Regions from separate parts of the Pseudoalteromonas sp. SWYJZ12 genome, predicted to be linked through region 2. Evidence: predicted binding sites of a transcription regulator. Region 2 holds the regulator's gene; each other region holds the start of a gene.

Region 1 (3,287 bases), on a different contig from region 2:
GAGCAAGAGAATGCTAATACTAACTCGTAGAGTAGGTGAAACCCTAATGATTGGTGACGAAGTAACAGTTACTGTTCTAGGTGTTAAAGGAAATCAAGTTCGAATCGGTGTTAATGCACCAAAAGACGTATCAGTGCATCGTGAAGAGATTTACATGCGCATACAAGCTGAAAAGTCGAACCCTAATCCGGGCAATGCTTAATCAACACGTATACGTAGTTGAGTAATTAACTCAACTAGTCAAAAAGCCACTCACTGAGTGGCTTTTTTGTTTATAAAGGCGAGTATTTCTGGGGTTAGTATTTGTTTTGAAATGTACTGCATTCCGCTTTTATTTTTAATAATAATACCTTGCTGAGTATCTATTACTTCGCTTATGTCTTGCCAAGTTAGCTGAAAGCTTTTGTAATGATTAGCCGATTTAATGCCTTCCTCATCAAAGGTAAGTGTTACCTCAGAGCCTGACGCTCTGCTGAGCATTTGTCTGGTTACCCACCAAGGTCTGCGATAGTAAAAAGCGACGCACTCTAGTACACCTAGCATGATCATAAACGATCCTAAGTAATGATCGTTTAAAACATAAATGCCAAATAAACCAAGCGCAACGAGGAGTACAAGTAAAAAGTACTTAGGTTTGGCGCGCTTACTGTAGGGGAGTGACTCATCAAAGCACTCGTAAAAGTAAGGTTTATCTAGTGTGTAGGTTGTTGTAAATGCCATATTGCCTTGCTTTAAATATCGTTTTTTTTATTTTAACAAGCTAACCGCTAAATGAGCAGCTTTATAGTCAGTGATTTTATTACAGACACAAAAAAACGGCCCTAAGGCCGTTTTTTAGCGATACAAGAAGAATTAACAGTTAGTTTCTTCAGCGTTTACGCCTTCTTTAACATTTTCACATGCATCTTCTACTTTGTTTTGCACGTCAGTTACTGCTTCGTCAATACGTTCGCCTGCGTCTTCTGCATGATTGTCTTCACAACCCATGATGAAGAAACTTGCGAATAGACCGATTAGTGCTGCTTTTACAGTTGTTGAATTCATAATGTAATTCCTTGTAAGTATTAATTAAATTTTAGTGTTTGTTAGTTGAATGCTTTATCTACCTGGGTGATTTACCACGTAGTGCACCTGAAACTAATGAGATCACTAAAAGTACTAAAAATATAAAAAATATAATTTTTGCTATACCAGCTGCGGCACCTGCGATGCCACCAAAACCTAACACTGCAGCGATTAAAGCAATAACTAAAAATGTAATTGTCCAGCGTAACATTGTTTTCTCCTTGGTTATCAAATTTGCTCACAATAACTAATGCCAGTTATATGCCAAAGTTTATTTTTGTTTTATATCAGATAGTTATGGTTTTTAACTGTGTTTTTAGTTATTAGTTAGTTAGTAATTTTTACGCTTTGTTATGTAAGTTATTCACACTGTTACAAGTTACCGGTAAATATTCACTAAAAATAATGTTTTTGGTAAGACCAATTAACAATTGATGTGTGTTTTTGTACTTATTATAAAATTTGGCGGTTATTTTTATTAAGTTGAATAGTTAATTAACAACTTCCATATAACTATTAGCTATAGTCGTTATTTTCTGTATGTATTGTAGGGCGCATGATTGCTGGGTTATGGCATGTAAATTTGTTGAGTGTTATGTTGTTTATAGTTTAATTGGTTTTACCAATTTACAAGATGTAGACAAAGCGACTAGTTTTGTTATTATCCAGTGAATAAATATTTAATTAAATCGATTTTTTATTTTCGATATGGGTTTCAAGGGGGAGAAAAATGGATATAGGTGCTCTACTCACAACGGCTGGTAGCTTAATGCTAACTGGTATGGTTGGGGTGTTTGTATTTCTGTCGATATTAATTGGTGCAGTAACGCTTATGTCTAATTTGGTGACGCGCTATAGCGAACCAGAGGCATCACCAGCTAAATCACCGTCTTTTAAATCTCAAGGTGTGCCTAATGAGCACATCGCTGCTATTAGTGCTGCCATTGCTCAGTACAAATCAAATAATAAATAAGGGGCACACACATGGCTAAATTAAAATTAACAGAATTGGTATTACGCGATGCGCACCAATCATTGCTCGCAACACGTATGCGCCTAGACGATATGCTACCTATTGCTAGCAAGCTAGATGATGCAGGTTATTGGTCTATTGAATCGTGGGGCGGTGCTACATTTGATTCGTGTATTCGTTATTTAGGCGAAGATCCTTGGGAGCGTATTCGTGCGCTTAAAAAAGCGATGCCTAATACTAAACAGCAAATGCTATTACGCGGTCAAAACCTATTAGGCTACCGCCATTACGCTGATGACGTAGTTGAAAAGTTTGTAGAACGCGCACATAAAAATGGCGTTGACGTATTTCGTATATTTGATGCAATGAACGATGTACGTAACCTAGAAACAGCGATTAAAGCGGCTATAAAAGTAGGCGCGCATGCTCAAGGTACTATTTCGTACACGGTAAGTCCTGTTCATACGCTTGATATGTGGCTGACTCTTGCTAAGCAATTAGAAGATTTAGGCTGTCACTCAATTTGTATTAAAGACATGGCGGGTTTATTAAAGCCGTACGATGCTGAAAAACTAATTAAAGCACTTAAAGAAACCGTATCGGTTCCTATTGCTATGCAGTGCCACGCTACAACAGGTTTAAGTACTGCGACTTATCAAAAAGCGATTGATGCAGGCATTGATATGCTTGATACCGCTATTTCATCAATGAGTATGACTTACGGACACACAGCAACTGAAACTATTGTATCGATAGTTGAAGGAACTGAGCGCGATACTGACCTTGATTTAAACCATCTAGAAGAAATTGCTGCTTACTTTAGAGATGTACGTAAAAAATATGCGGCATTTGAAGGTAGCTTAAAAGGGGTTGATGGTCGTATTTTACTAGCTCAAGTACCTGGTGGTATGCTTACAAACATGGAAAACCAACTTAAAGAGCAAGGCGCGGCAGATAAGCTTAATGAAGTTTTACTTGAGATCCCACGTGTACGTGAAGATCTTGGCTTTTTACCTTTAGTAACACCCACGTCGCAAATTGTAGGTACTCAAGCAGTACTTAACGTGCTAACGGGTGAGCGCTATAAAACAATTACTAAAGAAACTGCTGGCGTATTAAAAGGTGAATATGGCTTAACACCAGCACCAATGAATAAAGAGCTACAAGAGCGTGTGCTTGATGGAGCAGAGGTTATTACTTGTCGCCCTGCAGATAACATTGCACCAGAGCTTGCAACGCTTGAAGCTGA
Region 2 (3,287 bases):
ATAAGTCGTCGCTTTATTGGTTCGGCGTATGTTTATTCACTTGTTATTGATAAACAAGAAATTGAAGTTGCTGCACAATATGGCCAGTCATTTGAAAATAATGAGCAGGTTATAATAAAAATAAAACCTCACACGGTGAATTTTTTCGAATCGTAATTAATTTGTTATTCGCTGTGTTTTTATCTGTAAAACTAAGGAATAACAATGGCGCAAGCGCAGTCAGGGATTTGTGCTGAAGCAAACTTACACGGTTTGCACTTATTTTTTAATGTGTTTGATGGTCAAGATGAATCACTTCGCGCAAAGTTAAAACAAGTAAGCGCCATTGAAGAAGAATTTAGCGATCAATTTTCAGAATCAATGCTCTCTTGTATGGTTGCTATTGGTGCGCAGTATTGGCCGCATATCCTCCCTGAATACATCCCAAGCGAATTACAGAGCTTTCCTAATATAAACCATAGCGATCATCAAATGAGCGTACAACCGTGCGATTTATTTGTGCAAATTCGCTCTGACCGTGAAGACGTTAACCATTTATTTGCGCTGCAAATTTTAAAACTATTTGCTCCCGATGTTGAGCTGGTGGAGCAAATTCGTAATTTTCGCTTTTTAGATGGTCGTGATTTTAATGGTTTTATTTATGGTGGCGACACCGCACATGGAAGAAAAAAGCGCGCTACGGCTTTAATTAGTAGCCCTGGCAATTTTGAAGATCAGGGGAGTTATATTCATGTACAGCGCTATAAGCATGACTTAACTATGTGGCAGCACTTATCATTGAGCGAGCAAGAACAAATAATGGGGCGTACGCGCCTTGATAACACGCTAATTACCCCCGCGATCGAAACCAGCCATGCTTCGCGAAGTGAGCTAAAAGACGAAGACGGACAACCGCTATTATTAAATCAGAGCATGCCTTATGGCGATGTGTATGAGCAGGGAATGTTATCAATTACATGCTCTTGTACGGGCACCGCATTTGAAAAAGTACTTAATAGTCGTTTAGGGGAAGGGGATTGTTACGACCACTGGCTTGATTTTACTCAAGCCGATATGGGTTCTGCTTTTTTCGCGCCTTCAGTCGGGTTTTTAAAACAAATTTAGTTTGCTATTAAACCGTATCAAATAAAATGCGAACACGTTCAAGTGTTACATCTATTTCAGATATTTTAGCAGGAGCGATAAAAATAGTATCGTCGCCTGCAATTGTTCCTAGTACGCCATCTGCTTTACCTAATGAATCTAATAAACGAGCGATAAGCTGAGCGGCGCCTGGACTGGTACGAATAATGATCATCATTTCGTTGTGCATAATGTCGATTACTAATTGGCGTAATGGGCTTTTAGCCGTAGGTACACCCATTTCAGCAGGTAAGCAGTAAACCATTTCTTGTTTGGCGTTACGTGTGCGTACAGCACCAAATTTACTTAACATGCGCGATACTTTACTTTGGCTTATATTGTCAAAGCCTTGATCTTTTAATGCATCAACTATTTCGCCTTGAGAGCCAAAATTTTCTTCTTTTAATAGTGATTTAAATGCTTTTACCAGTGCTTCTTGTTTATCTTGTGGTTGCATAGTCTTTATTCGTTTTTGTTATTTATGCCGCAAATTCTACACAAAAATGAATAATTATGCAGCAGTTGTTTAGTTAACTTGCCAGTTTGATGCGTTAAATCACAAAAGTTTACGACTATGGTCGAAAATATACTTGAAATAGACAGGATAAATTTGTTTTTAGTCGCTAATTTCATTATCTTAAGAGCCACAAATGTTTCCTACCTCAAATTACGGAGAATTCCAATGAAAGTTGCTGTATTAGGTGCTGCAGGCGGTATCGGCCAAGCGTTGTCTTTATTATTAAAAACAGGCTTACCAGCTGGCTCTGAATTATCACTTTATGATGTTGCACCAGTAGTACCAGGTGTTGCGGTTGACCTTTCTCACATCCCAACAGATGTTAAAGTAGCAGGCTTTGGCGCAGACGAATTAAACAAAGCGCTTGAAGGCTCTGACATCGTTCTTATCCCAGCGGGTATGCCACGTAAACCAGGTATGGATCGTGCTGATTTATTTAATGTAAATGCTGGTATCATCAAAACTTTAGCTGAAGGCATTGTTGCTAGCTGTCCTAAAGCGTTAGTAGGTATTATTACTAACCCAGTAAATGGCACAGTTCCAATCGTTGCTGAAGTATTCAAAAAAGCAGGTACTTACGACGCTAAACGCGTATTCGGTATTACTACGCTTGACGTTATTCGTTCAGAAGCATTTGTTGCTGAACTTAAAGGCGTAGACGTAGCAACTGTGAAAGTACCAGTAATTGGTGGTCACTCAGGCACAACCATTCTTCCTCTACTTTCTCAAGTTGAAGGTGTTTCTTTCACTGATGAAGAAGTTGCTGCACTTACTCCACGTATCCAAAATGCGGGTACTGAAGTTGTAAATGCTAAAGCAGGCGGTGGTTCAGCTACGCTATCTATGGGTGCTGCTGCAGCTCGTTTTTGTATGTCTTTAGTTAAAGGCCTACAAGGTGAAGAAGTTGTAGATTACGCTTACGTTGCTGTTGAAAATGGCGATGCAGAGTACTTTGCACATCCAGTACGTTTAGGTAAAAACGGCGTAGAAGAAATTCTTTCTTACGGCGAACTAAGCGCATTTGAAACAAAAGCAAAAAATGACATGCTTGAAACACTGAAAAAAGACATCAAAGAAGGTGTTGATTTCATGGCGTAATAGCCAAAGTAGAATAACAAAAAAGCCTGCATTTGCAGGCTTTTTTATTGCTCAGAATTAATTTCACACTGTGTAACTAGTTAAAACTAGTGGTCGCGGTCAACCGCAATACGAGCAAGGCTTATGAGTGCTTGCTTATAGTCAGACTCAGCTAAAAAGTCTAAACACGCAATAGCTTTGTCAGCTTCAAGCTCTGCTTTTTGCATTGTAAATTCAAGCGCATTAGTTTGCTTTAGTGCCGATAAAATTTCTTCTAAATGCTCCATACCATTACTATGCTCTATTGCATCACGAATAAGCTGCGTTTGCTGCTCGCTACCATGTTGCATAGCATAAATAAGTGGAAGCGTTGGTTTGCCTTCAGCTAAATCATCACCAATGTTTTTACCCAACTGCTCAGCATCTGCATTGTAATCGAGTACATCGTCTACTAGCTGAAACGCAGTACCTAAATGCATACCATATAGGTTTAGTGCATCGAGAGTAGTTTGGTCTTGCTCAGTAATAATGGCAGCAAGGCCTGTCGCTGCTTCAAACAACTTAGCTGTTT
Region 3 (3,287 bases), on a different contig from region 2:
AGTGCCAAATTTTGCCAAGCTTAGTATCAATAACTAATAATTCACCTGGACCAACACGGCCTTTTTCAACTACTTCATCGGCAGTGTAATCCCAAATACCCACTTCTGATGCAAGCGTAATAAAGCCATCTTGTGTAATTACATAACGCGCTGGACGAAGTCCATTACGGTCAAGGTTACAAGCCGCAAAACGACCATCCGACATAACAATACCTGCCGGGCCATCCCATGGTTCCATATGCATAGAGTTAAAGTCGTAAAATGCACGTAAATCGTCGTCCATTGCACGGTTTTTCTGCCATGCAGGTGGTACGAGCATACGCATAGCGCGGAATAAATCCATGCCACCAGCTAAAAATAGCTCAAGCATATTATCTAGGCTTGATGAATCAGAGCCGGTTTCGTTTACAAACGGCGCTGCGCTTTGTAAATCAGGAATAAGCGGTGACGCAAACTTATATGAACGTGCGCGTGCCCACTGGCGGTTACCTTCAATAGTATTAATTTCACCATTGTGTGCTAAATAGCGGAAAGGTTGAGCTAAAGGCCAACGCGGCTGAGTATTAGTAGAAAAGCGTTGATGGAAAACACAAATCGCACTCGTCATACGAATATCAGCTAAATCTAGGTAAAAATTTGGTAAATCTGCAGGCATCATTAAGCCTTTATAGATAGTTACCAAACCAGATAGACTTGCGATATAGAAAGCTTCGTCATCAACAATGCGCTTCTCAGCGCGGCGGCGTGCTACATATAAGCGACGCTCTAAGTCTTTAGAACGCCAACCTTCTGGCGCGCTAACAAAAATTTGTTCAAAACCTGGTAATTGCTGTACAGCAATAGGACCCAACATAGATGGGTCGGTTGGCACAACGCGCCAACCTAAAATATTTAACGTTTCTTTTTCTAATTCTTCGCTAAGTATTTGTTTTGCAGCTTGCGCTAAAACAGGGTCTGAATTTAAAAATATCATACCCACTGCGTAGTTTTTTCCTAAGTGCCAGTTATGTTCACTAGCAATAGCACGGAAAAAGCTATCTGGTTTTTGTAATAATAAACCACAGCCATCACCTGTTTTACCATCGGCAGATATACCACCACGGTGCTGCATGCGATCAAGCCCCGTAATAGCAGTACGAATAAGCCTATGACTAGCTTGACCATTAACTTGAGCTATTAAGCCAAAGCCACAATTTTCTTTTTCTAACTTTGAGTCGTATAACATAGACCCCTCCCCTTGCTGCACTGTTAGCGTGGATGAACTGCTCGACGATTTGCTAACAGACGGACAAAACTAGCCTCTATCTTAAATAGAGTCAATAGCACTTTGAATACATATTCACATTCTTGAATATTTCTCACTTCATAGCAAGATTTCTTTTTATCATTATTTTTAACATTTAGCGTTATTTTAACCACTATTTTTTCATGACACTGGTGTCAAGTTTAACATATTGTAAAAAACACGAGTCTCCAGCGTGCCAGCTTACGTAAACGTAAAGGCAACCGAAAGTGAATAAGTATTCAGCGCTAGAGAGGCTATTCAGTTAACATTTAGATAGTTTTATGCCATTTCATTACTTTAATGGCTTAACATCCCCGATTATTGCTGCTCATTAGTATAGTTATGAAAGTTCATGTCATTTTTTGTACGTTAATAGTGAATTTTTATTTAAAACTATGTCCGATGCGGACACATAAACTGTCCGCGGACATAAATTTCAATAACAAAAAAATAAAAACACTTAAATATCAACACCATAATAGTTGGCATATTAATCGTATAGCTTTATATATAATCGCTAATTGGAATTACTATGTTTACTCTAAGCTTATTTTTACTCTCTCCTATTGCCGCTATTTGCACAGCAGCTTTATTACTGCTGTGCGAAAAATACATAAAAGCAATTTAGGGGAAATTAAATGATTAAAGATACCAGCGCACAAGACGTACAAGTAAAGGCACCTATAAGCTATAAAAAATACGCGATAATCACTGCGATTGTTTTCATTGTGGTCTCTGCAATTGCTTATATTTTTTTAACGAGCCATAGCGCTAAAAGCTCTATTAGCCGCTCAAAAGTACAGATTGCAAAAGTACATGTTAAGGCGCTCATTCGAGACATTGCCGCCAGTGGTAAAATTGTTGCTGCTAATGCTCCTAAAATCTACAGTCCAGAACGTGGATTTATAGATTTAAAAGTAAAGGCCGGCGATACAGTAAAGCAAGGCAACACACTTGCCCTGCTGCAAAGCCCTGAGTTAACTAATGAATTGAAGCAACAGGAGTCTGTACTTAAAAGACTTGAAGGCGAACAGCAAAGGCAGCATTTGCAAGCAAGACGCCAAACACTCACCTTAAATAAAACACTCGATATGGCACAAGTTGAGCTTAACGCCGCTGAGCGCGAAAATCGTCGCGCACAGTTATCAATACAAAAGCACTTAATTAGCCAAATTGATCTAGAAAAAGCAGTTGATGATTTATCCCGAGCTAAGCTCTCCTATAAGCATGCGCAGCAAGAGGTATTGCTTGCCAAAGACACGCTCGCTTTTGAACTACAAGCTGCTAAAAGTGATGTGACCCGCCAACAACTTATTGTTGATGACTTAATCCGAAAAGTAAGCAACCTATCTATTAAGGCTACCGTTACTGGGATCGTGGGTAACCTATTAGTGCAACAAAAAGCCGCAGTGACGCAAAGCCAACCTCTTATGACTCTCGTCGACTCAAGTAATTTTGAAGCCGAACTCCAAGTTCCTGAAAGTTACGCAAACGAATTAGGACTCGGTATGGAAGTAGAGCTTAAGTTAGGCAATGAAACAGTGATGGGGAATTTATCCGCCATATCACCAGAAGTTAATAATCGTGAAGTAACCGCACGCGTCCGGTTTAAAGGTGTTACTAACAACATTCGCCAGAACCAACGCTTAACTGCACGTATTTTACTCGACAACCGAGAAGGTGTAATGCAAGTAAAGCGTGGTGCATTTATGCAGCAAGGCGGAATTATAGCTTATAAAGTCGATGGCAATATCGCAAAGCGTATATCTATTACAATAGGCGCCACCAGCATTAATGCGGTTGAGCTTTTAAGTGGACTAAAAGAAAACGATGAAATTATTATTTCAAGCTACAGCGACTTTAAGCAAGCCAACACGATTTTATTAAATTAAACAGACGTTCTCAACCAACGCTAAAAATAATTAGGAACAACCATGTTACAAATGAACAATGTAAGTAAAGTATACCAAACAGAAATGGTACAAACCCATGCGCTTCGAGA

What was found. The regulator ArgR, encoded in region 2, controls arginine synthesis, uptake and breakdown. The targets are predictions, from matches to a motif close to ANTGAATANNTATTCANT.
Region 1: I6F42_RS18600 (OadG family protein) is a predicted target of ArgR. The motif match lies at 1,733-1,750, and genes of this name have one in related genera.
Region 3: gltB (glutamate synthase large subunit) is a predicted target of ArgR. The motif match lies at 1,327-1,344, and genes of this name have one in related genera.

What each region holds. Positions count from the first base shown of each region.
Region 1 covers NZ_JADYXH010000027.1:16,284-19,570, forward strand. The annotation lists gene csrA (carbon storage regulator CsrA) at 11-202, shown strand; gene I6F42_RS18585 (YcxB family protein) at 253-720, opposite strand; gene I6F42_RS18590 (hypothetical protein) at 853-1,044, opposite strand; gene I6F42_RS18595 (DUF1328 domain-containing protein) at 1,103-1,276, opposite strand; gene I6F42_RS18600 (OadG family protein) at 1,796-2,038, shown strand; gene oadA (sodium-extruding oxaloacetate decarboxylase subunit alpha) at 2,050-3,287, shown strand, end outside.
Region 2 covers NZ_JADYXH010000004.1:168,281-171,567, forward strand. The annotation lists gene I6F42_RS07220 (ABC transporter ATP-binding protein) at 1-156, shown strand, start outside; gene I6F42_RS07225 (Dyp-type peroxidase) at 205-1,104, shown strand; gene argR (transcriptional regulator ArgR) at 1,112-1,579, opposite strand; gene mdh (malate dehydrogenase) at 1,805-2,737, shown strand; gene ispB (octaprenyl diphosphate synthase) at 2,824-3,287, opposite strand, start outside.
Region 3 covers NZ_JADYXH010000002.1:65,062-68,348, reverse strand. The annotation lists gene gltB (glutamate synthase large subunit) at 1-1,225, opposite strand, end outside; gene I6F42_RS02595 (efflux RND transporter periplasmic adaptor subunit) at 1,924-3,177, shown strand; gene I6F42_RS02590 (ABC transporter ATP-binding protein) at 3,220-3,287, shown strand, end outside.